DNA from 3 places in the Streptomyces sp. NPDC052114 genome. Region 2 is predicted to be linked to each of the others. Evidence: riboswitches for the same ligand, from Rfam matches in the RefSeq annotation. Region 2 holds a riboswitch; each other region holds the start of a gene.
The links. A riboswitch is a leader RNA that binds a small molecule or an ion and turns the genes downstream of it on or off. The one in region 2 is predicted to bind S-adenosylmethionine.
Positions count from the first base shown of each region.

Region 1: linked by a shared signal. The riboswitch ahead of AB0L89_RS05325 (hypothetical protein) and the one ahead of AB0L89_RS24145 (aminotransferase class V-fold PLP-dependent enzyme) in region 2 are both predicted to bind S-adenosylmethionine.
Region 3: linked by a shared signal. The riboswitch ahead of thrC (threonine synthase) and the one ahead of AB0L89_RS24145 (aminotransferase class V-fold PLP-dependent enzyme) in region 2 are both predicted to bind S-adenosylmethionine.

Region 1 covers NZ_JBFAWC010000002.1:258,567-268,444, reverse strand. The annotation lists gene AB0L89_RS05355 (FAD-dependent oxidoreductase) at 1-1,177, opposite strand, end outside; gene AB0L89_RS05350 (FGGY family carbohydrate kinase) at 1,177-2,637, opposite strand; gene AB0L89_RS05345 (hypothetical protein) at 2,923-3,918, shown strand; gene AB0L89_RS05340 (amino acid permease) at 3,983-5,512, shown strand; gene AB0L89_RS05335 (GNAT family protein) at 5,531-6,085, opposite strand; gene AB0L89_RS05330 (SDR family oxidoreductase) at 6,118-6,849, opposite strand; gene AB0L89_RS05325 (hypothetical protein) at 6,949-7,287, opposite strand; SAM riboswitch class IV at 7,332-7,441, opposite strand; gene AB0L89_RS05320 (radical SAM protein) at 7,531-8,889, opposite strand; gene AB0L89_RS05315 (hypothetical protein) at 9,030-9,473, opposite strand; gene AB0L89_RS05310 (histidine kinase) at 9,641-9,878, shown strand, end outside.
Region 2 covers NZ_JBFAWC010000011.1:12,078-21,955, forward strand. The annotation lists gene AB0L89_RS24130 (Rieske 2Fe-2S domain-containing protein) at 1-624, shown strand, start outside; gene AB0L89_RS24135 (cytochrome bc complex cytochrome b subunit) at 621-2,246, shown strand; gene trpD (anthranilate phosphoribosyltransferase) at 2,441-3,505, shown strand; SAM riboswitch class IV at 3,592-3,709, shown strand; gene AB0L89_RS24145 (aminotransferase class V-fold PLP-dependent enzyme) at 3,886-5,295, shown strand; gene AB0L89_RS24150 (glycerate kinase) at 5,247-6,452, opposite strand; gene AB0L89_RS24155 (SLC13 family permease) at 6,505-7,917, opposite strand; gene AB0L89_RS24160 (response regulator transcription factor) at 8,017-8,679, opposite strand; gene AB0L89_RS24165 (ATP-binding protein) at 8,676-9,878, opposite strand, start outside.
Region 3 covers NZ_JBFAWC010000020.1:75,631-85,508, forward strand. The annotation lists gene groL (chaperonin GroEL) at 1-1,593, opposite strand, end outside; gene AB0L89_RS33885 (cold-shock protein) at 1,978-2,181, opposite strand; gene AB0L89_RS33890 (ubiquitin-like small modifier protein 1) at 2,601-2,876, opposite strand; gene thrC (threonine synthase) at 2,992-4,311, opposite strand; SAM riboswitch class I at 4,305-4,453, opposite strand; gene AB0L89_RS33900 (glucosyl-3-phosphoglycerate synthase) at 4,610-5,581, shown strand; gene AB0L89_RS33905 (hypothetical protein) at 5,656-7,728, shown strand; gene AB0L89_RS33910 (trehalose-6-phosphate synthase) at 7,817-9,223, shown strand; gene AB0L89_RS33915 (right-handed parallel beta-helix repeat-containing protein) at 9,310-9,878, shown strand, end outside.

The DNA.
Region 1 (9,878 bases), on a different contig from region 2:
GGAAGGCCTCGCCGATGTTCGGCATCCGCACGGGCTCCGGGTCCCGCGGCGTGGGCAGGTCGAGGCCCGTGGCGGCGAGGAGTTCGGTGACGTGGGCCGCGATGGCCAGGGACGCGGTGAGGCCGGTGGAGCGGATGCCGCCGACCGTGACGTAGCGCTGTTCCTTGTGGGCGCTGATGCGGTAGTCGTCGTGCGCGGTGGCGGCGCGCAGTCCGGCGTAGACCGCGGTGACCTCCTCGTCGAGCAGTTCGGGCAGGATCCGGCCGCCCTTCTCGCGCAGCGTGGCGATGCCCTCGGCGGTGGAGCCGGTGGCCGCCTTGTCGTCCAGGTCCTCGGCGGTGGGCCCGAGGAGCACGTTGCCGTACACCGTCGGGGCGACCAGGACGCCCTTGCCGAGCGCGGTGGGGACGGGCAGCAGGATGTGCCGGACCAGGCCGCGGGCGAACTTGTCGAAGACGAGGAGCTGGCCGCGGCGCGGGGTGACGGTGAAGTCGTCGTGGCCGAGCAGGCGGTCGATCGCGTCGGCGTGCAGCCCGGCCGCGTTGACGAGGTGGCGGGTGCGGAGCGTGCCGCGGCTCGTGGTCAGCGCGTGCAGGCCGTCGTCCGTCGGATCGACTCCGCGCACACGGCAGTTGAGGAGCAGGTCCACACCGGAGCGGACCGCCTGGGTGGCGTAGGCGAGGGTGGTGGTCCAGGGGCAGATGATGCTCTCGCCGGGGACGTCGAGCGCACCGAGGGCGCCGGGGCCCAGGTGCGGTTCACGGGCGCGGGCCTCGGCGGCGTCGATGATCCGCGCCTCCCGGTAGCCGTTGCGCTCCGCCTTCGCCAGCAGCCCCGGCAGCGCGTCCAGTTGCTCGGTGTCCCAGGCGACGAGCAGCGCGCCGACCGGCTCCACGGGGATCCCGGACTCGGCGGCGTACGCGGCGAGCAGCCGCTGTCCCTCGCGGACGAGGCGGGACTCCAGGGAGCCGGGCACGGCGTCGAAACCGGTGTGCAGGATGGCGGTGTTCGCCTTCGACGTGCCCTCGCCGACGTCGTCGGAGGCCTCCACCAGGGCGACGCGCAGGCCGCGGTGACGGGCGAGCTCGCGGGCGACGGCGCAGCCGACGACTCCGGCGCCGACGACGGTCACGTCGTAGGTCGCCTCGGGCGGCGCGCCGCGCCTGGTCACGGCCATCAGGAGGTACGTTCCGTCAGGGCCGCGACCGCGGCGCGGAAGCCCGCGAGGCGTTCGGCCGCCCGGTCGGCGTCGATCCGCGGTTCGTACACGGCGGCGGGCCGCCACTCGGGCACGGCGTCGGCGACGGTGAGCGCGGGGTCCAGGCCGATGCGGGCGACGGCGGCCGCGCCGAGGGCGGTGACGTCGGGCAACGCGGAGACCTCGACGGGCAGTTGCAGCAGGTCGGCCTGGGTCTGCATGAGCAGCGCCGAGCGGGTGAGGCCGCCGTCGACCCGCAGGCTCTTCAGGGGCTCCCCCAGGTCCTCGGCGACCGCGTCGGCGAGGGCGGCGACCTGCGCGGCGATGCCCTCGCACAGGGCGCGCACCAGATGGCCGGCGGTGGTGTCGAGGCCGAGCCCGGTCAGCGAGCCGCGCAGGTCGCCGCGCCACCAGGGTGCGGCGAGCCCGGCGAGGGCGGGCACGAAGGTGACGCCGCCGTTGTCGGGGACGGCCGAGCCGACGGGGTCGAGGTCCTCGGCGCCGCCGATCACGCCGAGGTCGGTGAGCCAGCGGACGGCGGACGCGACCGTGTAGACCTGCCCGTCGAGGCAGTAGCTGCTCTTTCCCCCGAGGCGCCAGGCGACACAGCTGACCAGGCCCGAGGTGCCGCGGCGGGGCTGTGCGCCGGTCTGCGCGAGCAGGAACGCCCCGGTGCCGTAGGTGCACTTGGCGCTGCCGGGCTCGGTCACGTCCTGGGCGAGCAGGGCCGCCTGCTGGTCGACGAGAAGTCCCGTGAGCGGCAGTTCGGGGCCGAACGCGGTGGTCGTGCCGACCGGCCCGGCGGCGTCGACGACCCGGGGCAGATGCTCGTCGGCGAGGCCGTAGAGGTCCAGGGCGCGCGGTGACCAGGTGGCGGTGTCGAGGTCCAGGAGCTGGGTGCGTCCGGCCGTGGCGGCGTCGGTGACGTAGGCACCGGTGAGGCGGTGGACGAGCCAGGCGTCGCTGGTCGTCACCACGCCGTGCCGGGTGAGGTTGCGGCGTATCCACGCCATCTTGGGCGCGGCGAAATACGGATCCAGGGGAAGGCCGGTGAGCGCCCGCAGTTCCTCGGCGTGGCCGGCGAGCCCGGCACAGACGGACTCGGCCCTGCGGTCCTGCCAGACGAGGGCGTCGGTGAGCGGTTCGCCGGACGCCGGGTCCCAGGCAAGGACCGTCTCGCCCTGATTGGCGAGGCCGACGGCGGCCACGGGTTCGCCCGCGTCGGCCAGCGCCGCGCGGCCCGCGTCGACGACGGAGGACAGCAGTGCGGCGGGGTCGACCTCCACGAGGCCGCCCGGCAGGAAGCGGGGGCGCACCGGCGCCGTGCCCGAGCCGATCACGCCGCGCTCCGGGCAGACGACGAGGGCCTTCGTCCCGGAGGTGCCCTGGTCGACGGCGAGCACGGGCCGCCGCGCCGCGGACCGGTCATAGGTGATCACCGCGGCAGCCTGCTACAGCGGGCGCGAGGGCGTCAAGAGTCCGAAGTGCGCCGCCCCGAGGGCGAAATGACAGCGATGTCACACCAAATGAACGTCCGGTGCGCCGTGTTGACAAAACCGGGTCGGAAAGAATCCACGAACCGCCGTGGAAACGGAAGAGCCGGATCTACACTGACCGCCGAGCAACATCATCAACGCCCGCCCGGAGGACGCCAGTTCGCCCACCACGCACCTGACACACCCCGCAGACCCCCGCCTTCGTCACCCCACAGAGGACACATGCCCATGCCGTTAGGCCGCCCCGTGTATCACCCGGCGGGCCACGACGAAGCGCTGCGCGCGGTGCTCCAGGACCTCAAGGCCGGCCGCTGGGTCTCCACCCGCAATCTGCTCACCGAGACACCCGACTGGGGCCTGTGGACCCAGCGCACACAGGTCCTGGCGGCCGCCGTCGCCGGTTCCGACGTGGTGCGGGCCTGGCGCGCCGAGGAGCCGCACAGCGCCTCGGCCGCCGTGCTGTACACCCGTGTCCTGGTGGAGCGGGCCCTGCGCGCCCACCGGGCCGGGCACCGGCAGACCAACGACCTGTGGCGCGAGGCCGTGGCGGAGTGCGGCGCCGTGTCCGCCATGTCTCCCGAGGACCCCGTGCCGTGGATCTGCCTGCTCTCGCTGGCGCAGCTCGACGAGGGGCAGCGGTGGGACGAGCACCGGATGGCGCCGCCCGAGCCCATGCTCTTCCCCGGCCCCTGGCAGCTGCTCGCCGAGGCCGACAAGCGCGATCCGGGCAATCGCGAGGCGTACCACCGGATGCTGCAGTTCGTGTACGCCCGCCGCCCGGGAGGCCCGCTCACCGAGGCGTACAACTTCGTGCAGTGGGCGTCGGCCGCGGCGCCCGCGGGCTCGCCGCTGCATCTGCTGCCGCTGTACGTCCGGGTCGAGCGCTACCGCAGGGAGTCCGGCCACGAACGCGCCCTCGACCTCCACTGGGTCTCCGAGGACGCCACGCGCGGCGCGCTGCGGGCCCTGCAGCTGTGGTTCGACCACTCGCTGCCCGCCGCGGCCTCGCTCCTCGACCTGAACCACCTGGCGCACGCGCTGTGGGGAGCGCACCAGTTCCACGACGCGGCCCGGGTGTTCCAGGCGCTCGACCCGTTCTTCGCGGTCGTGCCCTGGACGTACCGCACCTCCTCCCCCGGTGACGCCGACGCGGCCGCCGAGGTCTTCGTCCAGGCCCGCGCCCGCTGCTTCAACGCCGCCCGGGACAGCCGTCGTCCGGGGTAGGCCCCGCAGATCCCGCACCCGCACCGCACCCCCAACCCCCCGCTCCCTTCCCGGAGGTCCATCCGTGTCCCGCACCACCTGGTCGTCGACCAGCTCCGTCCCAGCGCCACGCCAGGACGAGGAGGAACGGCTCAGAGAGCTCGGCTACCAGCCCGTCCTGGCCCGCCGCATGGGCGGTTTCGGCAACTTCGCGATCAGCTTCTCCGTCATCTCCATCCTCTCCGGCTGCATGACGCTGTACGGCTTCGGCCTGACCACCGGCGGCCCGGCCGTGATGCTCTGGGGCTGGGCCGGCGTCGGTCTGTTCGTGCTCTGCGTGGGCCTCGCGCTCGCCGAGGTCACCAGCGCGTACCCGACGTCGGGCGCCCTGTACTACATGGCCGACCGGCTCGGCGGGCGGCGCTGGGGCTGGTACACCGGCTGGCTGAACCTGCTCGGGCTGCTCGGCGCCATCGCGGGCATCGACTACGGCGCGGCGCTGTTCACCGGCGCGTTCCTGAACCTCAAGTTCGGCTTCGAGCCGACCGCGGGGAAGACGTTCCTGATCTTCCTGTGCATCCTGCTGCTGCACGCCGTCCTGAACCTGTTCAACGTGCGTCTGGTGAGTCTGCTCAACTCCATCAGCGTGTGGTGGCACGTGGCCGGTGTGACCGTGATCGTCGGCGTCCTCGCGATCGTGCCGGACCACCACCAGTCGCCGTCGTTCGTCTTCGGAGAGTTCTTCAACGGCACCGGCTGGGAGAACCCGCTCTACGTCACCGCGATCGGCCTGCTCCTGGCCCAGTACACGTTCTCCGGGTACGACGCCTCCGCGCACCTGTCCGAGGAGACCTCCAACGCCTCGGTGACCGCCGCCCGCGGCATCGTGCGCGCCATCTGGGCGTCGTGGATAGCCGGCTTCGTGCTGCTCGCCGGTCTGACCTTCGCCATCCAGGACTACACGGGCACGTTGGAGACGGACACCGGTGTGCCGCCCGCCCAGATCATGATCGACGCGATCGGCGAGTCCGGGGCGACGGCGCTGCTGCTCATCGTGATCGTGGCCCAGCTGTTCTGCGGCAACGCGGAGACGGCCGCCGCGAGCCGCATGGTGTTCGCGTTCAGCCGCGACAACGCGCTGCCCGGCTCCGCCCTGTGGCGCAAGGTCAGCTCCCGCACCCAGGTGCCGGTGCCCGCGGTGTGGCTCTCGGTGGGCCTGGCCGCGGCGATCGCACTGCCGTCCCTGTACTCGTCGACCGCGTACACGGCCGTGACCGCGATCAACGTCATCGGCATCACCCCCGCGTACGCCATCCCGATCTTCCTGCGGCTGCGCGCGGGCGACCGCTTCCAGCAGGGGCCGTGGAACCTGGGCCGCTGGAGCAAGCCCATCGGCTGGATCGCCGTCGTCTGGGTGGCGTTCGTGACGGTGCTCTTCTGCCTGCCGCAGGCCTCGCCGGTGACGGTCCAGTCCATGAACTACGCGTCGATCGCGCTGGCCGTGGTGCTCGCCCTGGCGACCGTGTGGTGGTTCGTGGCGCGCCGCTCCTACAGCACGCCGCAGGCGTACGGCTCGGACCGCGAGCAGGCCGAGGTCGCGGAGAACATCGTCTGATCCGGGCGGTGAACCGCCCTACGCCGGGCGGTCGTTGAGGATCTTCTGGAAGAGCCGGTGGTCGCGCCAGGCACCGTTGATGTACAGGTAGCCCGGCGCGAGACCGTACTCCTCGAAGCCGCACTTGATGAGCACCCGCTGCGACGCGGTGTTGTGGAGCAGGGTGCCCGCCTCCACGCGGTGCAGGCCGAGCCGGGTGTCCGCCTGCGCGCAGGCGTACCGGGCGGCGGCGGACGCGAGGCCCTGGCCCTGCCGCCCGGCGTCGATCCAGTAGCCGAGGTTGGCGCTGCGGACCGGGCCGAGCACGACGTTCGACAGGGCGGTGTGACCGACGATCTCGCCGTCGCCGACGAGCACCCAGTGCGCGGACCGGCCCGCCCGGCCGTCCGCCAACTGCGCCCGGACCCGGTCGGCCTGGCCCTGCGTGGTGAAGAAGGCCTCGGGCCTGGCCGGGTCCCAGGGGTCCAGGTGCGCGCGGTTGCGCCGGTAGGCGCGCGCGAGCGCGGGGGCGTCGTCGAGCGTGACGGGCCGGATCACGACGTCCGGGGTGAGGGTGGCCGCTCCACTGATCATGCGCCCAGCGTACGAGGGGCCACCCCGGGGCGTCAGCGCCCGCCCGCGACCCTCAGCACCGTGCCCGTCGTGTACGAGGCGTCCTCCGACAGCAGCCAGGAAACGGCCGCCGCGATCTCCGACGGCAGGCCCGAGCGGCCCAGCGGAATGCCGGACGCGAGCTTCGCGGGACGCTCGGGGTCGGCGTGGAACTCGGTCCAGATCACGCCGGGGGCCACGGCGTTGACGCGGATGCCGTCGCCCGCGACCTCCTTGGACAGGCCGACGGTCAGCGTGTCGACGGCGCCCTTGGCGGCGGCGTAGTGGACGTACTCACCGGGCGAGCCGAGGGTGGCGGCGGCCGAGGAGATGTTCACGATCGCGCCGCCGCCGTTCGCCGTCAGGTCCCGCACCGCGCGCCGGGCGCAGAGCAGATAGCCGAGCACGTTCACTTCGAGCGCGCGGCGCATGCCCTCGGCGTCGGCGTCGGCGAGCGGGCCGACGGGGCCGCTCACCCCGGCGTTGTTGACCAAGCCGGTGACCGGGCCGAGTGCGGCGGCGGAGTCGAAGAGGCGGTCGACGTCCGCCTCGTCTGCGGTGTCGACCCGGACGGTGACGCAGCGGCGGCCGGCGGCGCGGACCGCCTCGGCGGCCTTCTCGGCCGCGGCCTCGTCCGAGCGGTAGCCGATGACGACGTCGTGGCCGTCCTCGGCGAGACGGGCGGCGACAGCGGCGCCGATGCCTCGGCTGCCGCCGGTGACGACGGTGACGGGGTGGTGCTGCACGGGAGACCTCCGGCTGTGGGTGGCTGACTGTCGCGCCCGCCCGGACGCGGGGATCACCCGCGTCCGGTGCGCCGCCATCCTACGAACCGGTGATCTTCGTCAGCGGCCGGGGGCGTGCGGGGCCACGCAGACCAGCGTGGTGGCCGCCCCGTCGCCGCGCAGCCGCAGCAGGTTCCAGCGGGGCTGCCACTGCGCCAGGCCCCGGTGCTCGCGCAGCAGGCGGCGCAGCCGCTCGGGGTCGTGGGTCCACAGGGCGGCGGGCACGCCGCGGGTCGGGCCGAGCACATGGAGGGTGATCCGGCCGTCGTCGGCCACGTCGTGCGAGGACAGCAGGACGTCGGTCACGGTGCCGGGGTCGGCCGCGCTCTTGCGGGCCTGGATCCAGTGGACCCGATGGCCGGGCTCGTAGGTGTCGCAGGTGTCGTGCGCGTGCGTCATGGAACGCCTCCGGAGTCGTGGACCCCGGGTGTCACCGACCCGGCGATCCGCCGTTCCCCGTGCGCGTCGCACGGGGCGGGTCGTCACCCGGGGCACCCGCGACGGAGCGGGGTGCCGTCCAGCGAGCCGGGGCTTGGCGCTGGAACTCGTGACCCGCCCCGACCGTAACACGGGGCTCCGGAGGGCGGCGCGGAGTTTCCGGCGGGCCCGCGCGGGCCCGCCGAGAACGGTCTCAGGCGGCTCTCAGTCGGCCTTCGCCGGCACGACCGCGTCCTCGGGAGCGGCCGCCTCCGCGGGCAGGCTGTCCATGAAGGAGCTGACCGAGAAGACCGCGTTGCCGGGTCCCGCGGGGCCGTAACCGGGCGGCGAGGAAAGGCCGTTGGACTCCATCGTCGCGCGGTAGGCCTCAAGGAGCCGCACGTGGTACTCCAGCGGCGCGCCCTGCGGATTTGCCTTGCCGAGCGGCGTCGTGGGCTCCGGGCACCAGGTGGTGAAGCGGGGCGTGATGCCGCGCGACATGAAGTACTCAAGACCTTCGACGGTGGAGTCGATGGCCTCGTCGACGGTCTTGAAGCCGAACGGCTCGGCCATCTCCACGCCCGCCACGAAGTTGGGGATCACGTTGCGCGGGCCGAACACCTCGGCGGAGTCCAGGATGCGGCGGTGCCACTCGTCACGGCCGACGTAGCGCTCCTTGCCGGGGCAGTAGCGCTCGAAGAGGTACGGGTCCCACACCTCGTAGTTGGGGTGGTAGATCCGCACGCCGTAGTCGTGGAAGCGCTGCACGTCCGCCTTGGGCAGGGCCTGCGCGACGACCTTGCCGATCCAGCGGCCGGGGAAGCGCTCCTCGATGGCCTTGGCGTACTGGCCGTAGAAGTCGGCCTCGTCCTTGCCGCCGACCTTCGAGGTGACGGCGCCGCCGGTCAGCGTGTACGCGGTGGAGGACTTGTTGGTGTCGTACTTGTCGATGATGGCGAGCGCCTCCAGGACCTCCTCCACCGGCTTCACTCCGGTGTAGGGGCGTCCCGCCGCCTTGTGCTGGCGCCAGTTGTGGTTGATGTCGCAGTACTGGCACTCCTCCTTGGCGCCGAAGTACTGGCAGACCCGGAAGACCGTCAGATAGATCAGGTAGCCCCACTGGATGGTGGGTGCCACCTCCATCACGGACTTGCCGTTCTCCAGCGTGTGCCGGTAGTAGTCCGGCATCGGCGGCAGGCCGACGTCGGAGATGCGCACGCCGTCCAGGTAGAGGCCGAGCACGCCGTTGTCGTCGGCGGCGACGCGGTAGGGCGAGGACGGGTTCACGCGGACGGAGACGACGGTGCGGCGCAGTTCGTAGGGGCCGCCGGTGAGGACGATCTCCTCCGGCGGGCGGCGCAGCGCGGCGGCGCCCAGCTCGGGCAGCGTGCCGTGGTCGAAGGAGAAGATGAAGTACGACTTCGGCTTGACGTCACCGTCTTCGTTGTCGCTGAGTGCCGACTCGTCGAAGGCGATGCCGCCGCGCAGCAGATCCTCCTTGATCACGGCTTCCCGCGGCACGTGCGGGAACCGCTCCATGAGTGACTCGATGAGCTGGGTACGGCTCTCGCTGCGGCTTGGCATGGGCCGGGCACCTCGGATCCTTGTCGTCGATCTGTCCCGTCCACGCTAATACCCGAGCGATCCGCCGCGGATCCGACTCCGGTCGCACGGCGCCTCCGCCCCGGGTCTATGCTGCGCGGCCCGTGTCCGTGCCGTGCGGCTCAGCGCCGCTTCAGGACGACGTCCTTGTCCTGCCAGGCGTACAGGACGCCGTCGACCCGGGCGCCCGACCACGTACCGCAGTTCGTGTCGGCCTTCGCGACCAGATCCGCGGGGAACCAGTCGGCCTTCAGCCGCGGCTCGCCCTGCGCCTCGCCCTTCACGCACTGCTCGGGGAACTCTCCGCCGGGCGTACGGAACGTGATGATCCGGTCATCGCCCGTGGTGGACATCACGTACTTGATGTCGCTCGCGTCGTCCGGCAGCCAGCGCGGCACGGAGTCGCGGGCGCTCTTGGCCGCGGCGCCCTCCCCGTAGGACGCCTTCTCCTCGTGGTCGTCGAAGGGGTTCATCGAGCCGCCGCAGGCGGTCAGGGCGAGGGCGAGGGCGGCCGTGCCGAGCGCGCAGAGGGCGGCGCGGGGGCGGAGGGGGGTCGTGCGGGGCATGGGGATCACTTTCTCGGAGGAGCAACAGGAGCCTACGTGGAGTCCGGACTCTCTCCACGGTCGCCGCCCGCCGGTCGCCGGCACCTCGGCCCTTCGGCGGATCCCCGACACCCCGATCAGGCTTTCGGCTGATCGGCCGGATGCGACCTCCTCCGTACATTCAGTACGTGGACGATCACCGCTCGCCGCCCGGCACCGCACGGGCCCGTATGCCGAGGGCCCTGCTGTTCGCCGTGCCCGCCGTGCTGCTCTGGCTCCTCGACCTGGTGTCGAGCCGGCCCGACGGCGCCTGGCCGCCGCTCGTTCTCGGCCCCCTGGCCGTCGCCGTGCTCTGCGTGCGGGGCGGGCCCGGCATCGAGGCGCGGGCCCTCGGGGCCGCCCTGGTCTCCGGGGCGCTGACCCTGG
Region 2 (9,878 bases):
ATGGCCGACTTCAAGGCCGGTGCCGAGGAGTCGCAGTTCGGTCGGCGCAAGCTGATCCGCAACACGATGTTCGGCGCGCTCGCCCTGGTCCCGCTCTCCGGCGTCGTCCTGCTGCGTGACCTCGGTCCGCTGCCCGAGGACAAGCTCCGGCACACCAAGTGGGCCAAGGGCAAGATGCTCGTGAACATGAACACGCACGAGCCGCTGCGTCCCTCGGACGTGCAGGTCGGTTCGCTGACGTTCGCGATGCCCGAGGGCATGTCCGAGCACGACCACGACTTCCAGACCCAGATCGCCAAGGCCGCCCTGATGATCGTCCGGATCCAGCCGGAGAACATCAAGGACAAGCGCGAGCTGGAGTGGTCGCACGAGGGCGTCGTGGCGTACTCCAAGATCTGCACCCACGTGGGCTGCCCGATCTCCCTGTACGAGCAGCAGACGCACCACGTCCTCTGCCCGTGCCACCAGTCCACCTTCGACCTCTCCGACGGTGCCCGAGTGATCTTCGGCCCGGCCGGTCACGCCCTGCCGCAGCTGCGCATCGGTGTGAACGAGGAGGGCTACCTCGAGGCGCTCGGCGACTTCGAAGAGCCCGTCGGTCCTGCCTTCTGGGAGCGCGGATGAGCACCAACGACAACTCACGGAAGAAGGCGCCCGCCGGCGAGCGGGTGGCCGACTGGGCCGATGGCCGGCTGGGGATCTACTCCCTCGCCAAGGCCAACATGCGCAAGATCTTTCCGGACCACTGGTCCTTCATGCTCGGCGAGATCTGCATGTACAGCTTCATCATCATCATCCTCACGGGTGTGTACCTGACGCTGTTCTTCCACCCGTCGATGAACGAGGTGGAGTACCACGGCAGCTACGTCCCGCTGCAGGGACAGCTGATGTCCGAGGCGTTCAACTCGACCATGCACATCTCCTTCGATGTGCGCGGTGGTCTGCTGATCCGGCAGATCCACCACTGGGCGGCGCTGATCTTCCTCGCCGGCATGTTCGTGCACATGATGCGTGTGTTCTTCACGGGCGCGTTCCGCAAGCCGCGTGAGGTCAACTGGCTGTTCGGCTTCCTGCTGTTCGTCCTCGGCATGTTCACCGGCTTCACCGGTTACTCGCTCCCGGACGACCTGCTCTCCGGCACCGGTGTCCGCTTCATGCAGGGCGCGATCCTGTCCGTCCCGGTCATCGGCACCTACCTGTCGATGTTCCTGTTCGGCGGGGAGTTCCCGGGCGGCGACTTCGTGGCGCGGTTCTACTCGGTGCACATCCTGCTGCTGCCGGGCATCATGCTCGGCCTGATGGTGGCGCACCTGATCCTGGTCTTCTACCACAAGCACACGCAGTTCGCGGGCCCCGGGAAGACCAACAAGAACGTCGTCGGCATGCCGCTGCTCCCGGTCTACATGGCCAAGGCCGGAGGCTTCTTCTTCCTGGTCTTCGGTGTCATCGCGGCCATCGCGGCGATCGCCTCGATCAACCCGATCTGGGCCATCGGCCCGTACCGTCCGGACCAGGTGTCCACCGGCGCCCAGCCCGACTGGTACATGGGCTTCGCCGAGGGTCTGATCCGCGTCATGCCGGGCTGGGAGATCAACCTGTGGGGCCACACGCTCGTCCTGGGCGTGTTCATCCCGCTGATCATCTTCCCGCTGGTCCTGGCGGCCATCGCGGTCTACCCGTTCATCGAGTCCTGGGTCACCGGCGACAAGCGCGAGCACCACATCCTGGACCGCCCGCGCAACGCCCCGACCCGTACGGCCTTCGGTGTCGCCTGGGTGACGGCGTACATGATCATGCTCGTCGGTGGTGGCAACGACCTCTGGGCCACGCACTTCCACCTGTCGATCAACTCGATCACCTGGTTCGTCCGGATCTTCTTCTTCGTCGGACCGGTCATCGCGTTCATCGTCACCAAGCGGATCTGCCTGGGTCTGCAGCGGCGCGACAAGGACAAGGTGCTGCACGGACGCGAGTCCGGCATCATCAAGCGCCTGCCGCACGGCGAGTTCATCGAGGTCCACGAGCCGCTCAGCCAGGAGCAGCTGCACACCCTCACCGCGCACGAGCAGTACAAGCCGCTCGAGATCGGCCCGACGGTCGACGAGAACGGCGTCGAGCGCAAGGTGTCCGGTTCGCAGAAGCTCCGGGCCAAGCTCTCCAAGGGCTACTACGGGGAGGACAACCAGATCCCCAAGCCCACCGTCGAGGAGTACAAGGAGATCACGAGCGGCCACGGTCACCACTGATCACCTGATGCTCCTCTGAGAGCAACGACCACGAGGTCGCCACGGCAGGAGCCCCGTCCAGTGCATGGACGGGGCTCTTTGCCGTCCCCCGGGCTGGATAGGGTGGTCCCGGCCCCCTTTGTCGGGGTGTCTGCTTTCCCCGCCGATTCACATCGGTTCCCATCGACTTCATCGACGAAGACCCAGGAGCGGCCATGAGCGCTGTGACCCCCGCAGGAGGCGACACCGCGGCGGGCCGGTCCTGGCCCGACGTACTGAACGGCCTGCTCGAAGGACGCGACCAGAGCGCCGACGACACGGCCTGGGCCATGGACCGCATCATGCGCGGCGAGGCCACCGACGCGCAGATCGCGGGCTTCGTGGTCGCGCTGCGGGCCAAGGGCGAGACCGTCGAGGAGATCTCCGGTCTGGTGCGTGCGATGTACGAGCACGCCAACGTGATCGAGGTGCCGGGGCAGACGGTCGACATCGTCGGCACCGGCGGCGACGGCGCCAAGACCGTCAACATCTCCACCATGTCCGCGATCGTCGTCGCGGGGGCGGGCGCGAAGGTCGTCAAGCACGGCAACCGCGCCGCGTCGTCGGCCAGCGGTGCCTCCGACGTCCTGGAGAAGCTCGGCGTCAACCTCCAGCTCACCCCGGCGCGGGTCGTCGAGGTGGCCGAGGAGGCGGGCATCACCTTCTGCTTCGCCGTGAAGTTCCACCCGGCGCTGCGGCACGCGGGTGCCGCGCGCGGCCAGCTGGGCATCCGGACCGTCTTCAACCTCCTGGGTCCGCTGACCAACCCGGCGCGGGTGCGCTCGCAGGCGGTCGGTGTGGCCGACCCGCGGATGGCGCCCGTCGTCGCCGGGGTCTTCGCCGAGCGCGGGCACTCCTCCCTCGTCTTCCGCGGTGACGACGGGCTCGACGAGCTGACGACGACGTCGACCTCCCGGGTCTGGGTGGTGCGCGACGGCGCCGTGCGCGAGGAGGCCTTCGACCCCCGGGACGTGGGGATCGACCTGGTGCCCGTCGAGGCGCTGCGGGGCGCCGACGCCTCGTACAACGCCGAGGTGGCGCTGCGGCTGCTCGACGGCGAGACCGGTCCCGTGCGGGACGCGGTGCTGCTCAACTCGGCGGCGGCGCTGGCGGCCCTCGCGCAGGAGGAGGGCAGCCTCGTGGAGCAGATCCGGGCCGGCATGGCGCGGGCGGCGCAGTCCATCGACTCGGGGGCCGCGAAGAAGGCCCTGGAGCGGTGGGTGGCGGCCAGCAACCGCTGAAACCCCCGACAGGTGTGACGCAGGGCGCAGTCCGGATTCTGGACTGCGCCTTGCGCGTCGAAGATCGTGTGGCAGGATGCTGCACAGGTCATGAGTGACAGCGACTACGGCCCCGGCCCGCTGTCCGGCAACCCTCCGTCCGTGGCGGGGTGCCCCGGGTGAAGACCAGGCCGTACGCAGCAAGGCGTATGGCAAGCGCGGACCCCTCGCAACCCTGGGGTCCTGGTCCTCAAGGGAGCAGTCTCGTGAGCAAGCGAATGTGACAGGGCTTCCACGCCCCGCCTCCGCACACCCTTCTTCACCCTTCTCCCGCGCCGTCGACGCAGCCCCCGACGCAGCTCCGGCGCGGTGAATTCACCTGCCTCTCACGGGAGTTCGCCATGTCTGTTTCCGCCGTTGCCGTCGACGCCTCCGTCTGTGCCCCGCTGCCGGTCCTCGGCCGGGACGTCACCGTTCCGCTGGTCACCGGTGGCGAAGTCACCTACGCCGCGCTCGACTACGCGGCGAGCGCGCCGGCGCTGCAGCGGGTCTGGGACGACGTGGCCGCGTACGCGCCGTACTACGGCAGCGTGCACCGCGGCGCCGGCTACCTCTCGCAGCTCTCCACCGACCTCTTCGAGAACTCCCGTACGGCCGTCGCCGAGTTCCTCGGCTGCCGCGAGGGCGACCAGGTCGTCTTCACCCGGTCGACCACCGACTCGCTGAACCTGCTGGCCGCCGCCCTGCCCGCCGACTGCCAGGTCTTCGTCTTCGAGACCGAGCACCACGCCTCGCTCCTGCCGTGGCGGGACGCCCGCGTCACCTACCTCAACGCGCCGCGCACCCCCGACGAGGCCGTGCAGACCCTGGAGCGGGCGCTCGCCGACCGTGACCCTTCCCCAAGCTCTCAACTTCGTTCGAGCAGGGGAGGCCCCACTGGCCCGGCCCTGGTCTGCGTCACCGGTGCCTCCAACGTCACCGGTGAGCTCTGGCCGGTGCGCGAGCTCGCGGCGGCCGCTCACGCGCACGGTGCCCGCATCGTGCTCGACGCCGCGCAGCTCGCGCCCCACCACCCCGTCTCCATCGACGAGCTGGACGTCGACTGGGTCGCCTTCTCCGGCCACAAGCTGTACGCGCCCTTCGGCTCGGGCGTCCTCGCGGGCCGCTCCGACTGGCTGCGCGCGGCCGAGCCCTACCTCGCGGGCGGCGGGGCCTCGCGGAAGGTGGCCCGGCGCACGGACGGCGGCGTGGACGTGGAGTGGCACGACAGCGCCGCGCGGCACGAGGCCGGCTCCCCGAACGTCATCGGCGTCTACTCCATCGCCGCGGCCTGCAAGGCGCTCACCGAGGCGGGCTTCGACGAGCTCGTGGCCCGTGAGCAGTACCTGATCCGCACGGTCCGCGAGGGCCTCGCCCAGGTGCCCCAGGTGCGGATCCTGTCGCTCTTCGGGGACGACGCGCCGCGCGTGGGCGTCATCTCCTTCGTGGTGGACGGCTGGAACAGCTCGCACTTCGCCGCCGCGCTCTCGGCCGAGTACGGCATCGGGGTGCGCGACGGCCTGTTCTGCGCGCACCCGCTGGTGCGCACCCTGCTCGGCAGCGAGCCCGACGAGCCCGGCGAGTGCGGCGCCCCCGAGGCCGCGCCCGGCGAGAAGTCGCTGAACGCGATCCGGGTGAGCTTCGGCGCGGGCACCCCCGACGAGCACGTCGAGCGTTTCGTGCGCGCCGTCAAGGAGCTGGTGTCCGACGGCGCGCGCTGGAGCTACCGCACCGAGGACGGGCGCTGCGTGCCCGACACCACCGCCGCCTGAGCACGCGGCGACGGCAGCCGTGAGCCGAGCTGGATCATGCGCAGGGCCCGTTCGGTCGCGTCGGTGAGGAACTCGCCGCCCCGGCCGAGGGCCTCCGTCAGGGAGACGGGAGCGGGCAGGATCGCGCTGTAGGCGTCCACGCCGGCCGCCCGCACCTGGTGGGCGCCGTGCCCGATCGTGCCGGCGAGCACCAGGACCGGACGGTCGAACCGCTTGGCGCGGCGGGCCACTTCGGCGGGGATCTTGCCGCGCGGCGTCTGGTGGTCCAGGGCGCCCTCCGCGGTGATGACGAGGTCGGCGCGGCCGAGTCGGGCGTCCAGGTCGAGCGGGCCGAGCAGCACGTCGAAGCGGGGCAGCAGCACGGCGCCGAGCGCGGCGAGCCCGGCGCCGAGGCCCCCGGACGCGCCGGTGCCGGGCCCGCGCGAGAGGTCGGCGCGCACGCGCAGGTCGCGGGTGAGGACGTACGCCCAGTGCTCCAGGGCGGCCGCGAGCTCCTCGACCTGCGCGGGGGTCGCGCCCTTCTGGGGGCCGAAGACGCGGGCGACGCCGCGCTCGCCGCACAGCACGTTGAAGGGGTTGCAGGCCACCCGGATCTCGGTGTCCGCGAGGCGCGGGTCGAGACCGCTCGCGTCGATGCGGCTCAGCCGCGTCAGCTCCCGTCCGCCGTGCGGGAGTTCCCAGCCGTCCGCGTCCAGGAGGCGGGCGCCGAGTGCTTGCAGGGCGCCCGCGCCGCCGTCCGAGGTGCCCGAGTCGCCGCAGCCGACGAGGATGCGCCGGGCGCCCTTGTCGAGGGCGGCGCGGATCAGCTCGCCGACGCCGTACGTCGTGGTGGCGCCCGGGTCGCGCAGGTCGCGGGGGACCAGGGAGAGTCCGGCCACGGCGGCCATCTCGACCACCGCGGTGCCGTCGCGCAGCAGGGCGAAGTGGGTGCCGATGGACTGGCCGACCGGGCCGGTCGCGGGCAGGGCGACCAGCCGGCCGCCGTCCGCCGCGGCCAGCGCGCGGGCGGTGCCCTCGCCGCCGTCCACCAGCGGGATCAGATCGGTCTCGGCGTCCGGGACGACACGGCGTACGCCCGCGGCGATGGCCTCGGCCACGGAGCTCGCGGACAGGGATTCCTTGAAGCCGCTGGGGGCGATGGCGAAACGGGTGAGCATGAGGGTCTCCTCGGTGGTTCAGCGGACCTCGGCCGTTCGGGCGACTTCGGATTCAGCGGACGGGGACGCCGAGCAGCGGCCACAGCGTCACGGCGAAGAGCAGGACCAGCGCGGCGGTCAGTGGTGCCAGGACCGCGGACAGGCGCAGCAGGTCGCGCGGGGTGTAGGTGGGGGTGCCGGGGATCTCGGCGAAGAGGGTGACCGGTTTCGCGGAGGCGGGCAGGGTGTGGCAGAAGCCGGCGGCGGCCGTGGAGGCGAGGGCGGCGGCGACCGGGTTGACGCCCGCGCCGACGGCCGCCGCGACGACCAGCGGGACGAGCACCGAGGAACGGGCCGAGCGCGACTGCAGGACGAGGTGCGCGGCCGTGCTGACCACCACGACGACGGTGAGGAACACCCAGGGCGACAGGTCCAGGGGCAGCCCGGACACCAGCCACTTCGCCGCCCCCGAGTCGGCGAGCGCGACGCCCATCGCCATCGTGGCCGCCATGAACAGGAGCAGCGCCCAGGGGACCGTCCTGAGCGCGTCCTTGAGGCGTACGGTGCCGAGCGCGGGGGAGGCGGCCACGACCGCGCCGATCAGCGCGACGACGGCGGGCGGCACCTGGTGCAGCGGCTCGCTGCACCACAGGGCGACGACCGTGGCGAGGAGCAGGGCGCAGCGCGTCTCGGCGGGCTCCCAGGGGCCGGTGACCGGCTGCTCGCTGTGCTCCTGGAGCTGGTCGAGAGTGATGTGGACCGGACCCTTGCGGTCGGCGCGCCGCGTGGTCGTGAGCAGGACGGCCTCCGCCGCCAGATGGGAGGAGGCGACGGCGAGCGGGAGCCCGAGCAGCAGCCACTGGGTGAAGCCGATCCGCTCGCCCGTCGCCTCCCACAGGACCGACACCGTGATCAGATGCGCGCCCGCGCCGATCAGGGTCGCGACCGCGGACAGGAGGATCACGGTCGGGAAGAGCAGCGCGAGCATCACGACCAGTCGCTTCCGGTCGGCGAGGACCTTGGCGAGGGCGAGGAAGACGGGCAGCGCGAGCGCGGCGCGCCCCGAGGTGGCGGGCACCGCGAAGGCGGTCACGACCAGCGCGGCGGTCGTCAGGTGCGTCAGCTGCCGCACCGTGCGGGCGCCGCTGACGAGGAAGGCCGCCGCGCGCCCCGAGAGACCGCTGCGCGCCACGGCGGCCGCGAGCACGAACGCGCAGATCAGCAGCCACACCGTCTCGTCGCCGAGGGTGCCGAAGAGGGTGTCGCTGCTGATCACGCCGGTCGCGGTGAGGGCGAGGCCGGCGCCGAGCGCGATGTACGTGTCGTCGATCGGCGTACCGATCCAGGCGCAGGTCGCCAGGGCGAAGACGGCGAGGGTCAGGCGCGCGTCGCCGCTCAGGCCGGGGAAGTTCCCGGGCACCACCAGCAGGGCGCAGATGCTGAGCGCGACGCAGAGGGTCACGGCTTGCCGCGGGTTCAAGGTCACGCCGTTCAGCGTGGTGCGGCGCCGTGAGCCCTCAATGAGCCGTAGATGAAAGGAACTTCACCGAGCCCCGCGCGCGGTCGCGCCGGGGCGCACGGGTGTTCACTCCGGCAGCCGGTAGCCCATCCCGCGCACCGTCTCCACGCGCTCCGAGCCGAGCTTCTTGCGCAGCGCGCGCACGTACACGTCGACGATGTTCGAACCCGGGTCGAAGTCGTAGCCCCACACGTGGGAGAGGATCTGCTCGCGCGAGAGCACCTGCCCGGGGTGGCGCAGGAACAGTTCGAGCAGGACGAACTCGCGCGCCGTCAGATCCACCGTCCGCTCGCCCGAACGCGCCCTGCGGGTACGCAGGTCAAGCGTCAGCTCCCCGCTGCGCAGCACCGTCACCTCGGGCGCCCGCGCCGCCGTGCGCAGCCGCAGCCGCACCCGGGCGAGCAGCTCCTCGAAGCGGAACGGCTTGGTCATCCAGTCGTCGGCGCCGCCCTCCAGACCGGCCACCGTGTCGCGCACCGAGTCCCGCGCGGTCAGCACGATGACGGGCGTGGACACCCGGGCCTCGCGCAGCTGGCGCAGCACCGTGAAGCCGTCCTTCCCGGGCAGCCCGATGTCCAGGACGATCAGGTCGAATCCGCCGGTCAGGGCGTAGTCGTGGGCGGTCTCGCCGTCGGCGACCACGGTGGTCGTGAAGCCGTTGGCGCGCAGCCCCTTCTCGACGAAGGAGGCGATGCGCTCCTCGTCCTCGACGATCAGTAGCCGGTTCACTGCTGCGCCGCTCCTTCCGGTGGTTCCTGCACGAGGACGAACGTGGCGCCGCCGCCGTCCGTGGGGCGCAGTTCGACGCGCCCGCCGTGGCTCTCGGCGATGGCCCTGACGATGGCGAGGCCGAGCCCGGCCCCGGTGGCGCGGGAGCCGCGCCGCGCGGTGCCGCGCCGGAACCGCTCGAAGATCACCGCGGCGTCCTGCGGCTGGACGCCGGGCCCGCTGTCGGCGACGTACAGCTCGATCCGCCCCGCGGTCAGCCGCGAGCCGATGGAGACGCGCTGGCCGGGGACGGTGTGCTGGACGGCGTTCTGGGCCAGCTGCACCATCGCCTGGGTGATCCGCTGGGGGTCGAGATCGGCCTCGGCGTCGGCGACCTCGGCCAGCCGCCAGTCGCGCTCGCCGAGCGCCCGTGCCTTGACGAACACGTCCGCGGTCAGCTCGGCGAGCTGCACCGGCTCCGGGGTGACGAAGTCGGGGCGCTCGGCCTTGGCGAGCAGCAGCAGGTCCTCGACGATGCGGCTCATCCGGTCCAGCTCCTCCGTCACGATCCGGACGGTCTCCTCGCGCTCGCCGGGCTCGTCGCCCATCAGCTCCAGGTGGCCGCGGACGATGGTGATGGGGGTGCGCAGCTCGTGTCCCGCGTCGTCGACGAACTCGCGCTGCGCGGCGAAGGCCCGCTCCAGGCGGTCCAGCATGCCGTTGAACGTCTCGGCGAGGGCCGCGATGTCGTCCCTGCCCTGCACCGGGATGCGCCGGGTCAGGTCCTGCTCGGTGAGCTGGGCCGCGGCCGTGCGCACCAGCCGCACCGGCTTGAGGATGCGCCCGGCCACCGCCCAGCCGATGCCCGTCGTCAGCAGGAGCGCGACGCCGGAGATGGCGAGCAGCATGGTGAACACGTCACCGGCCCTGGCCCGCTCGCCCGCCGGGTGGAAGGCCACGACGAACGCCGCGGCCGGGTGTCCTGCCCCCTCCTCGATCTCCACCTTCGCCCAGCGGACCTCGCCCCGGTCGCGGTGGAGCGTGCCGGTCGCGTCGCGGGACTCGAACACGGCCCGCAGCGCTGCGGGGTCCTCGGCCAGCGGGTGGTCGATCCGCGGCTCGCGGGCCTGCTCCTTCTTGGCGGGCGCCGTGCCGGGGCGGCCGACCAGGCCGAGGAGCTCCTCGTCGGGGTCGGCGTACTGCCGCGACAGGAAGAGCCG
Region 3 (9,878 bases), on a different contig from region 2:
CGGAGCGGCGCCCGCGGCGGCCTTCTCCGGCTTGTCGGCGATGACGGCCTCGGTGGTGAGGAACAGCGCGGCGATGGAGGCGGCGTTCTGCAGGGCAGAGCGCGTCACCTTCGCCGGGTCGAGGATGCCCTCGGCGATCATGTCGACGTACTCACCGGACGCGGCGTTCAGGCCGTGGCCGACGGTCAGGTTGCGCACCTTCTCGACGACGACACCACCCTCGAGGCCGGCGTTGACGGCGATCTGCTTCAGCGGGGCCTCCAGGGCCAGCTTCACAGCGGCGGCACCGGTGGCCTCGTCGCCGTCCAGCTCCAGCTTCTCGAACACCTGGGAGGCCTGGAGCAGGGCGACGCCACCACCGGCGACGATGCCCTCCTCGACGGCCGCCTTCGCGTTGCGAACGGCGTCCTCGATGCGGTGCTTGCGCTCCTTGAGCTCGACCTCGGTCGCGGCACCGGCCTTGATGACCGCAACACCGCCGGCGAGCTTCGCCAGGCGCTCCTGCAGCTTCTCGCGGTCGTAGTCGCTGTCCGAGTTCTCGATCTCGGCGCGGATCTGGTTGACGCGGCCCTGGACCTGGTCGCTGTCACCGGCGCCGTCGACGATGGTCGTCTCGTCCTTGGTGATGACGACCTTGCGGGCACGGCCGAGCAGGTCGAGACCGGCGTTCTCCAGCTTGAGGCCGACCTCCTCGGAGATGACGGTGCCACCGGTGAGGATGGCGATGTCGCCGAGCATGGCCTTGCGGCGGTCACCGAAGCCCGGGGCCTTGACGGCGACGGACTTGAAGGTGCCACGGATCTTGTTGACGACGAGCGTGGACAGCGCCTCGCCCTCGACGTCCTCCGCGATGATCAGCAGCGGCTTGCCCGACTGCATGACCTTCTCCAGCAGCGGAAGGAGGTCCTTCACGTTGGAGATCTTGGAGTTGACGATCAGGATGTACGGGTCGTCGAGCGACGCCTCCATACGCTCCATGTCGGTGGCGAAATACGCCGAGATGTAGCCCTTGTCGAAGCGCATGCCCTCGGTGAGCTCGAGCTCCAGACCGAAGGTCTGCGACTCCTCGACGGTGATGACGCCTTCCTTGCCGACCTTGTCCATGGCCTCGGCGATGAGCTCGCCGATCTGGGTGTCGGCGGCGGAGATGGAGGCCGTCGAAGCGATCTGCTCCTTGGTCTCGACATCCTTCGCCTGCTCGAGCAGGGCGCCCGAGACGGCCTCGACGGCCTTCTCGATGCCGCGCTTCAGAGCCATCGGGTTGGCACCGGCGGCCACGTTGCGCAGACCCTCGCGCACCAGGGCCTGGGCCAGGACGGTCGCGGTCGTCGTGCCGTCACCGGCGACGTCGTCCGTCTTCTTCGCGACCTCCTTGACCAGCTCGGCGCCGATCTTCTCGTACGGGTCCTCGAGCTCGATCTCCTTGGCGATGGAGACACCATCGTTGGTGATCGTGGGGGCGCCCCACTTCTTCTCGAGGACGACGTTGCGACCCTTGGGGCCCAGGGTCACCTTGACGGCGTCGGCGAGCTGGTTCATGCCGCGCTCGAGGCCGCGCCGTGCCTCCTCGTCGAACGCGATGATCTTGGCCATGTGAAGTGGTCCTCCCGGACAGGGGTGGAAAAGCAAACGGACCGTGCTGGTGCCCGCGACGGACGGCCTGCGTGCCTTGTGGTTCCTTGCCCCACCCGGCCCGCGGACCTCACCGACCCGATCCAAGTTCTGTCACTCTCACTCGTAGAGTGCTAACGCCAATGATTAGCACTCGACCCCCACGAGTGCAAGGTGCTCCCGAGAGATCGGCACCTGTGAGGGACCTCGGGGGCCGCTTCCCGGACACACCCCGGGCAGCCCCGAACAGCCCCCGAACAGCCCCCGGACAGCACCGCCGGCCTCCCGGACGCACACGAGGGGCCCGTACCCCTGGTGGGATACGAGCCCCTCACGATGCGTGCTTCGGTGGTCGGTCGCGCCGAGCTAGACGGCGAGTTTGACCATGTCCGCCTGCGGACCCTTCTGGCCCTGCGAGATCTCGAACTCGACTCGCTGACCTTCTTCAAGGGTGCGGTAACCGTCCATCTGGATCGCGCTGTAGTGGACGAAAACATCCGCACCACCGTCGACCGCGATGAAGCCGTACCCCTTCTCCGCGTTGAACCACTTGACGGTGCCCTGAGCCATGCCTAACTCCCCTATTACTGGCCCTTGCACAGGACCGCACTTCGCGGACCCGGGTCAGACCTCACGCCCCATTGGTTGGGGGTGTGCGCCGGAACGCGTCGACCGCCGCTGAATGTATCTGTCCAACTGCCGTCTGCAACAGGTCAATCGGACGAGAATTCTGGGCACGACCGATCGGGAGAATGCGGAGAATTCGTCAGCACTCAGGTCAAGTCGGGCCGGGCAAATGCCACATGGGGCTCAAATTGGCAGCACTGTTTGGCTGCTTCTTGTCGGCTCGGGACCGACTTCATATATGCGCTCGGCACTAACCGCGAAGCGCTGTTCCCAACTGTACCGCGCTCAACCATGCAGAATTGCCCCCTCCGTTTCTCTCGCGGAGGGGGCAATTCAGATAACGCAGGGTACTTGCGTAAAGATCAGCCGCCGGCGACGGCGGGAATGATCGAGACGCCGGCGCCGTCCGGGGTGGCGGTCTCCAGGCCCTGCTCGAAACGGACGTCGTCGTCGTTGACGTACACGTTCACGAAGCGGCGGAGCTTGCCCTGGTCATCCAGGACGCGGGCGGCGATGCCGGTGTGGTTCTTCTCCAGGTCGGCGATGACCTCACCGAGCGTGGCGCCCTCGGCGGCGACCTCGGCCCGGCCGCCGGTGTAGGTGCGGAGAATGGTGGGGATGCGGACGTTGACGCTCATGGGGTTCACCTCTGAGGTACGGGGGGGAGACGGAGCGCCCCGTCAGGGGCGCGGGGAACTGCGCGAGGACGGACCACGACCGGCAGTCGGCGGCGGCCGCGCGGCGCGACGGCGACTAGCCGGCGAGCCCCGCGGAGCGGAACGCGTCGAGGCTGGGCTTGATCGTGGCGGTGGCCTGCGACGTCTCGGCGACGGCGTCCAGCGTCTTCAGGCCGTCCCCGGTGTTCAGCACGACCGTGGTGAGCGCCGGGTCGATCAGCCCCGCCTCGATCAGCTTCTTCGTGACGCCGACCGTCACCCCGCCCGCGGTCTCCGCGAAGATGCCCTCGGTCCGCGCGAGGAGCTTGATCGCGTCGACGACCTGCTCGTCGTTCACGTCCTCCACCGCACCGCCGGTGCGGCGCGCGATGTCGAGCACGTAGGGACCGTCGGCCGGGTTGCCGATGGCCAGGGACTTGGCGATGGTGTTCGGCTTCTGCGGGCGCACGACGTCGTGACCGGCCTTGAACGCGGCGGAGACCGGCGAGCAGCCCTCGGCCTGGGCACCGAAGATCTTGTAGGGCTTGTCCTCGACCAGGCCGAGCGCGATGAGCTCCTTCAGACCCTTGTCGATCTTCGTGAGCTGCGAGCCCGAGGCGATCGGGATGACCAGCTGGTCGGGCAGCTGCCAGCCGAGCTGCTCGCAGATCTCGTACGCGAGGGTCTTGGAGCCCTCGCCGTAGTACGGCCGCAGGTTCACGTTGACGAAGCCCCAGCCCTCGCCCAGCGGGTCGCCGATGAGCTCGGAGCAGAAGCGGTTCACGTCGTCGTAGTTGCCCTCGATGCCGACGAGCTCGCCGCCGTAGACCGCGGCCATGACGACCTTGCCCTGCTCCAGGTCGTGCGGGATGAAGACGCAGGAGCGGAAGCCCGCGCGGGCGGCGGCGGCGCCGACGGCGCCGGCGAGGTTGCCGGTGGAGGAGCAGGACAGGGTGGTGAAGCCGAAGGCGCGCGCCGCTTCGAGCGCCTGCGCGACGACGCGGTCCTTGAAGGAGTGCGTGGGGTTGCCGGAGTCGTCCTTGACGAACAACTTGCCCGGCTCGACGCCGAGTTCACGGGCGAGGTTGTCGGCCTTGACGAGCTTGGTCCAGCCGGGGTTGAGGTTGGGCTTCTCGGCCACGTCGGCGGGGACGGGCAGCAGCGGGGCATAGCGCCAGATGTTGGCGGGGCCCGCCTCGATCCGCTTGCGCAGGGCCTCCGGGTCGCCGAGCGGCAGGTCGTACGCGACTTCGAGGGGGCCGAAACACTCGACACAGGCGAAGATCGGACCCAGCGGGAACGTGGTGCCGCACTCGCGACAGGACAGGCCGGAGGCGGGTCCGAGGTCGACGGTGGCGTCGGCGGAAGGGGTGGCGACAGTCTGCACAGCCATGGAGGCGAGGCCCTTTCTCCTCATCTTCCTCGCGACGCATCTCGCCGCGAGACGGAATTGGCACCTTCCCTAGCCGGGAGCCTCGCGGCGCTTGATCGCGACGAGACCGGCTGGAGGGTTGCCGGGGCTTCAACGGGCCGTATCCCTCTGCCCCTCTGGATGAGCGGTATTCGATTGTGGGTTTCAGTTGTCGATCCTGAACGCGGCGGCGACCCCGACATGCGATGGTCACCGGCGTTGTTCAAGACTGTAACCGAAGCCCTGGACCCTTGAGATAGTCGTCCGAACCGCGAGATGGATCACATACGGGAGGACCCTGACCGTGCTGGAAGAGGTCGAGCGCTGGCTGAGCAGGCGTTCCTGGTCCGTGGCCGACCGCCCGCTGGAGCGCCTCGTGGCCGCCAAGCGCGCGTCCGGCACCTCGGTGAGCGTCGTGCTGCCCGCGCTGGACGAGGAGGAGACGGTCGGCGACATCGTCTCGGTGATCCGCCGCGAGCTGGTCGAGCGGGCCCCGCTGGTCGACGAGCTGCTGGTGATCGACTCCGGGTCGCGGGACCGCACGGCGGAGGTCGCCGCGGCCGCGGGCGCCAAGGTGGTCCACCGGGACGAGATCCTGCCGCGGCTCACGCCCGTCCCCGGCAAGGGTGAAGTTCTGTGGCGCTCGCTGCTCGTCACGGACGGTGACGTGGTGGCGTTCGTCGACGCGGACCTGAAGGAGTTCTCCGCGGACTTCGTCTCGGGGATCGTGGGTCCGCTGCTGACCGATCCGGACGTGGACTTCGTGAAGGCGATGTACGACCGGCCGCTCGGCGCGGAGTTCGACGCGCCCGGTGCGGGCCGGGCGGCGGGGCAGGGCGGGCGGGTGACCGAGCTGATGGCGCGGCCCCTGCTGAACATGCACTGGCCCCAACTGGCGGGGTTCGTACAGCCGTTGGGCGGTGAGTACGCGGCGCGCAGGTCGCTCCTTGAGCGGCTGCCGTTCCCCGTGGGGTACGGCGTGGAGCTGGGGCTGCTCGTGGACGCGCTGCACACGGTGGGCCTGGACGCGCTGGCGCAGGTGGACGTGGGGGTGCGCAGGCACCGGCACCAGGACGGGCAGGCGCTCGGGCGGATGGCGGCGGCGATCTACCGGACGGCGCAGCTGCGGCTGGCGCGCGGTCATCTCGTACGCCCCGAGCTGACGCAGTTCGAGCGGGGCGAGCACGGGTTCGAGCCGCGGACGTACGCGATCGACACGGAAGAACGCCCCCCTATGACCGATATCGCCGAGTATGCCCACCGTCGCGTGGCGTAACCGGCCATGATCATGCGTTTTGCCTACATTGCCCCTTTATGTGGGTCAGACATGCCAGACATGCAATGAGAGCCATGCGGCGGGCGGGCGGACTGACGCTCGCCACCGCCACCGTCGCGGCCGGGGTGCTCACCGCGACCGCCACGCCCGCCGCCGCGGAGATCGTCGAGCCCTTCGCCAAGCGCTACGACGAATCGCTGTACGGCGACTTCAAGACCATCGGCAACACGGTCCTGGACTGCCCGACGAGCCCGGCCGACGTGGCCGCCGCCTGCAAGGAGACCCAGCAGGCCAAGGGCACCAAGAACAACAACAACTTCGTCGAGCGCCGCATCGACGTGGCCGGCCTGACCGGCACCTTCGACTCCAGCACCGGCCAGGTGACCGTCCCGCCCGGCGCGAAGGTCGACTACGCGCGCCTGTTCTGGGGCGGCAACGCGGGCACGCACCGCTTCGGCAACACCGTCCGCAACATCTGCGACCTCAACCGCGAGGGCAACGCGCCCGTCGACCCGGCCCCCGGCGACCCGCTCACCACCCGCCCGGTCATCCGCGTCGGCGGCGGCACGCAGTCCACGGTGGACGTCCAGAACGCCGTCCGCACCCCGAACACCACGCAGGGCCCGCACTACTACACCGCCGAGGCCGACGTGACCTCCTCCTTCGCGGGCGCCGCCACCGGCAGCCCCGTCGAGGTCGCCGTCGGCAACGTCTGGGCGCCGAACGGACAGGGCTGCGTCGGCGGCTGGTCGCTGACCGTCGTCTACAAGTACGACGGGCCGAACGAGCAGTACGCGCCCGACCGCCGCAACGTCTACATCTGGGGCGGCCACGTCATCCAGCGCTCGACCAGGCGGGCCGCGGCCCCGGCAGGATCCACCACCGTCCCGGTGGACGGCTTCTACCGCACCGCGGGCGACATCCACGCCAGCACGACGGCGTACGAGGGCGACTGGAACACCAAGGGCGACCAGTTCCTGGTGAACGACCAGCCCGTCACCGAGTCGCACACCGGCAGGACCGACAACTTCTTCATCAGCGAGGACGACGGTTCGGTCAACCCGAAGTACCGGAACAACCTGAGCATCGACGCCAAGGCCTTCGAGGTGCCGGACGGGGCGATCCCCGTGGGCGCCACCTCCGCGAAGCTGACGTTCACCAGCACCGGCGACGTCTACGTCCCCTCGCAGCTGGCCCTGTCCGTGCCGGTCCCCGACCTGGAGGTCACCAAGACCGCCTCGCCCGCCAAGGTCAGGCCCGGCGAGAAGCTGACGTACACGGTCAAGGCCAAGAACATCAGCAAACTCCCCTATCCGGGGGCCAGATTCAGCGACGACCTGAGCGGCAACCTCGACGACGCGACGTACGACGAGGACGCGAAGGCGTCGGCCGGCACCGTCTCGTACACCAAGCCGCGCCTCTCCTACGTCGGTGACATCGCGCCCGGACAGACCGCGACGGTCACCTACTCCGTCACCGTCCACGACCCGGTCAGCGGCGACGGCAAGCTGCTCAACAACGTCGACGTGCAGACCCCGCGCTCCAACTGCGACCCCGGCAGCACCGACCCGAACTGCGCCTCCGAACCGGTCATCGACTACCCCGAGCCGCCGCTGAGCGTCGGCTCGCGGCCCACCGACCCGACCGTCCCGGCCTGCGGCTCCACCACCAACACCATCACCCTCAAGAACCCGTCGGGCGACCCGCGCATCGGCGCCTCCGCCTCGTGGCCCGTGCGGCCGGGCTCCACGCCCGTCGCGAGCTCCGGGAAGGTCGCCCGGCAGGGCTCCACGTACGTGTGGCGGGGCAACGTCCCGGCCAGGGGCAAGGTCACCATCACCCAGAAGGTCAAGGTGTCCTGCACCCCCGGCAAGGTCACCGTCATCACGGTGAGCGCGCCCGGCAGCAACTGCCCGAAGTCCCTGCGCGGCGGCGACGACCCGTGCACCACGGCGATCGTCGCCCAGCGCGTGCAGGGCAGGCCCGCCCCGCCGCAGCAGCAGCCCGGACAGCACGCGCCGCAGCCGCACGACGAGCTCGCCGAGACCGGCGGCGACTCCGCGACCCTGCTCTACGGCGGCGTCGCCGCCGCGCTGTGCGGGCTCGGCGTGCTGGTGCTCGCCGCGGTGCGGGCCCGGCGCGACTGACCTGATACCGCGCCACGGCCGGGCTCCGCGATGCGCCGGAGCCCGGCCGTACGTTTGCCCGGCCCCGGGACGGGCTACGTTTTGCCACATGGTCTCCGAGCCCGGATCGACAGCAGCGCAGGTACTCGTCGCGTCCAACCGCGGCCCCGTCTCGTACACGGCCGGGGAGGACGGAGAGCTCACCGCCAGGCGCGGCGGGGGCGGCCTGGTCTCCGGGCTGAGCGCGATCGGGGACCGGGCGGACTCCCTGTGGGTGTGCGCGGCGCTCGGCGAGGGCGACCGGGAGGCGGTGCGCCGCGGCGTCGGCGAACCGGGCGTGCGGATGCTGGACATCGACGCGGGCGCGCACGAGGGCGTGCACGCGGCCGCCTACAACGGCATCGCCAACTCGGTCCTGTGGTTCGTCCACCACATGCTCTACCAGACCCCTCTGGAGCCGGTCTTCGGTCCGGAGTTCCGCGCGCAGTGGGCCGCCTACGAGACGTACAACCGCGCGTTCGCCGAGGCGCTGGCCGCGGAGGCCGCCCCGGGGGCCGCGGTCCTGGTGCAGGACTACCACCTGGCGCTGGTGCCGGGAATGCTGCGCGAGCTGCGCGATGACCTGCGGATCGGGCACTTCTCGCACACGCCCTGGGCGCCCGCCGACTACTTCCGGATGCTGCCGGACGACGTGGCCGAGCAACTGCTGCGGGGCATGCTCGGCGCGGACCGGCTCGGCTTCCTCACCGGGCGCTGGGCGGACGCGTTCACGGAGTGCTGCGTGCGGGTGCTCGGCGGCACGTCGGGGACGCGGATCGGCGTGCACGGGCTCGGGGCCGACGCGGACTTCCTGCGGGAGCGCTCGCGCCGCGACGACGTCGAGGAGCGGATGCGGGCGCTGCGCGAGCAGGTCGGCGAGGACCGCAGGACGATCGTGCGGGTGGACAGGACCGAGCTGTCCAAGAACATCGTGCGCGGGCTGCTCGCCTACCGGCAGCTCCTCGCGGACCGCCCCGAGTGGCGCGAGCGGGTCGTGCACGTCGCCTTCGCCTACCCCTCGCGGCAGGACCTCGCGGTGTACCGCGACTACACGGCGGAGGTCTCCCGGGTCGCGTCGGAGATCAACTCCGCGTACGGGACCGCCGGTTGGACCCCGGTGGTCCTGCACGTCAAGGACGACTTCGCGCGCTCGCTCGCCGCGTACCGGCTCGCGGACGTGGCACTGGTCAACCCGATCCGCGACGGCATGAACCTCGTGGCCAAGGAGGTGCCGGTGGTCTCCGACGAGGGGTGCGCGCTGGTGCTCTCGCGGGAGGCCGGGGCGTACGAGGAGCTCGGCGAGGACGCGCTGGCGGTGAACCCGTACGACATCTCGGCCACCGCCGAGGCCCTGCACGCCGCGCTGTCCCTGCCGGACGACGAGCGGGCCGAGCGCACCAAGCGCCTCGCGGCGGCGGCGACGGCGCTGCCGCCCGCCCAGTGGTTCCTGGACCAGCTGCGGGCGCTCACCGGCTGACGCCCGCCGTCCGGCCGTCGGCCAGTCCAAGGACCGCTTCGGTTTGTCCATGGGCCCGGTGCGCCGGCCGTCACTACGGTCCCCGCATGACCCCGCGTCGTACGAGCATCGTGACCCTCACGGCCCTCACCGCCCTCGCCGCGGTCGGCGCGGGCCTCACACCCACCGCCGCCGCACGGTCCGGCACCACGTACCACGTGGACTGCGCGAAGGGCGACGACAGCGCGTCCGGCACCTCCGCGCGAGCGGCCTGGCGCACCGTGGCCAAGGCGAGCGGGCACGCCTTCGGCCCCGGCGACCGGCTCCTGCTGAAGCGGGGCACGAGCTGCACGGGGGTGCTGGCTCCCAAAGGTGCGGGTGCGGCCGGCGCCCCCGTGCGCATCGACGCGTACGGCGACCAGCGGGCCGCCAAGCCCCGCATCGAGGCCCGCGGAGCGCGCGCCGCACTGCACCTGGTGAACACCGAGCAGTGGGAGATCCGCGACCTCGACCTGTCCAACACCGGACCCGCCACCACCACCGAGCGCCGCGCGGGCCTGTACGTGCAGCTCACCGACTACGGCACGGCCGAGCACTTCGTCGTCGACGGCGTGGACGTGCACGACGTGAACGGCGCCGACTTCAAGGACCCCGACCCCTCCGGCGGCATCCTCTT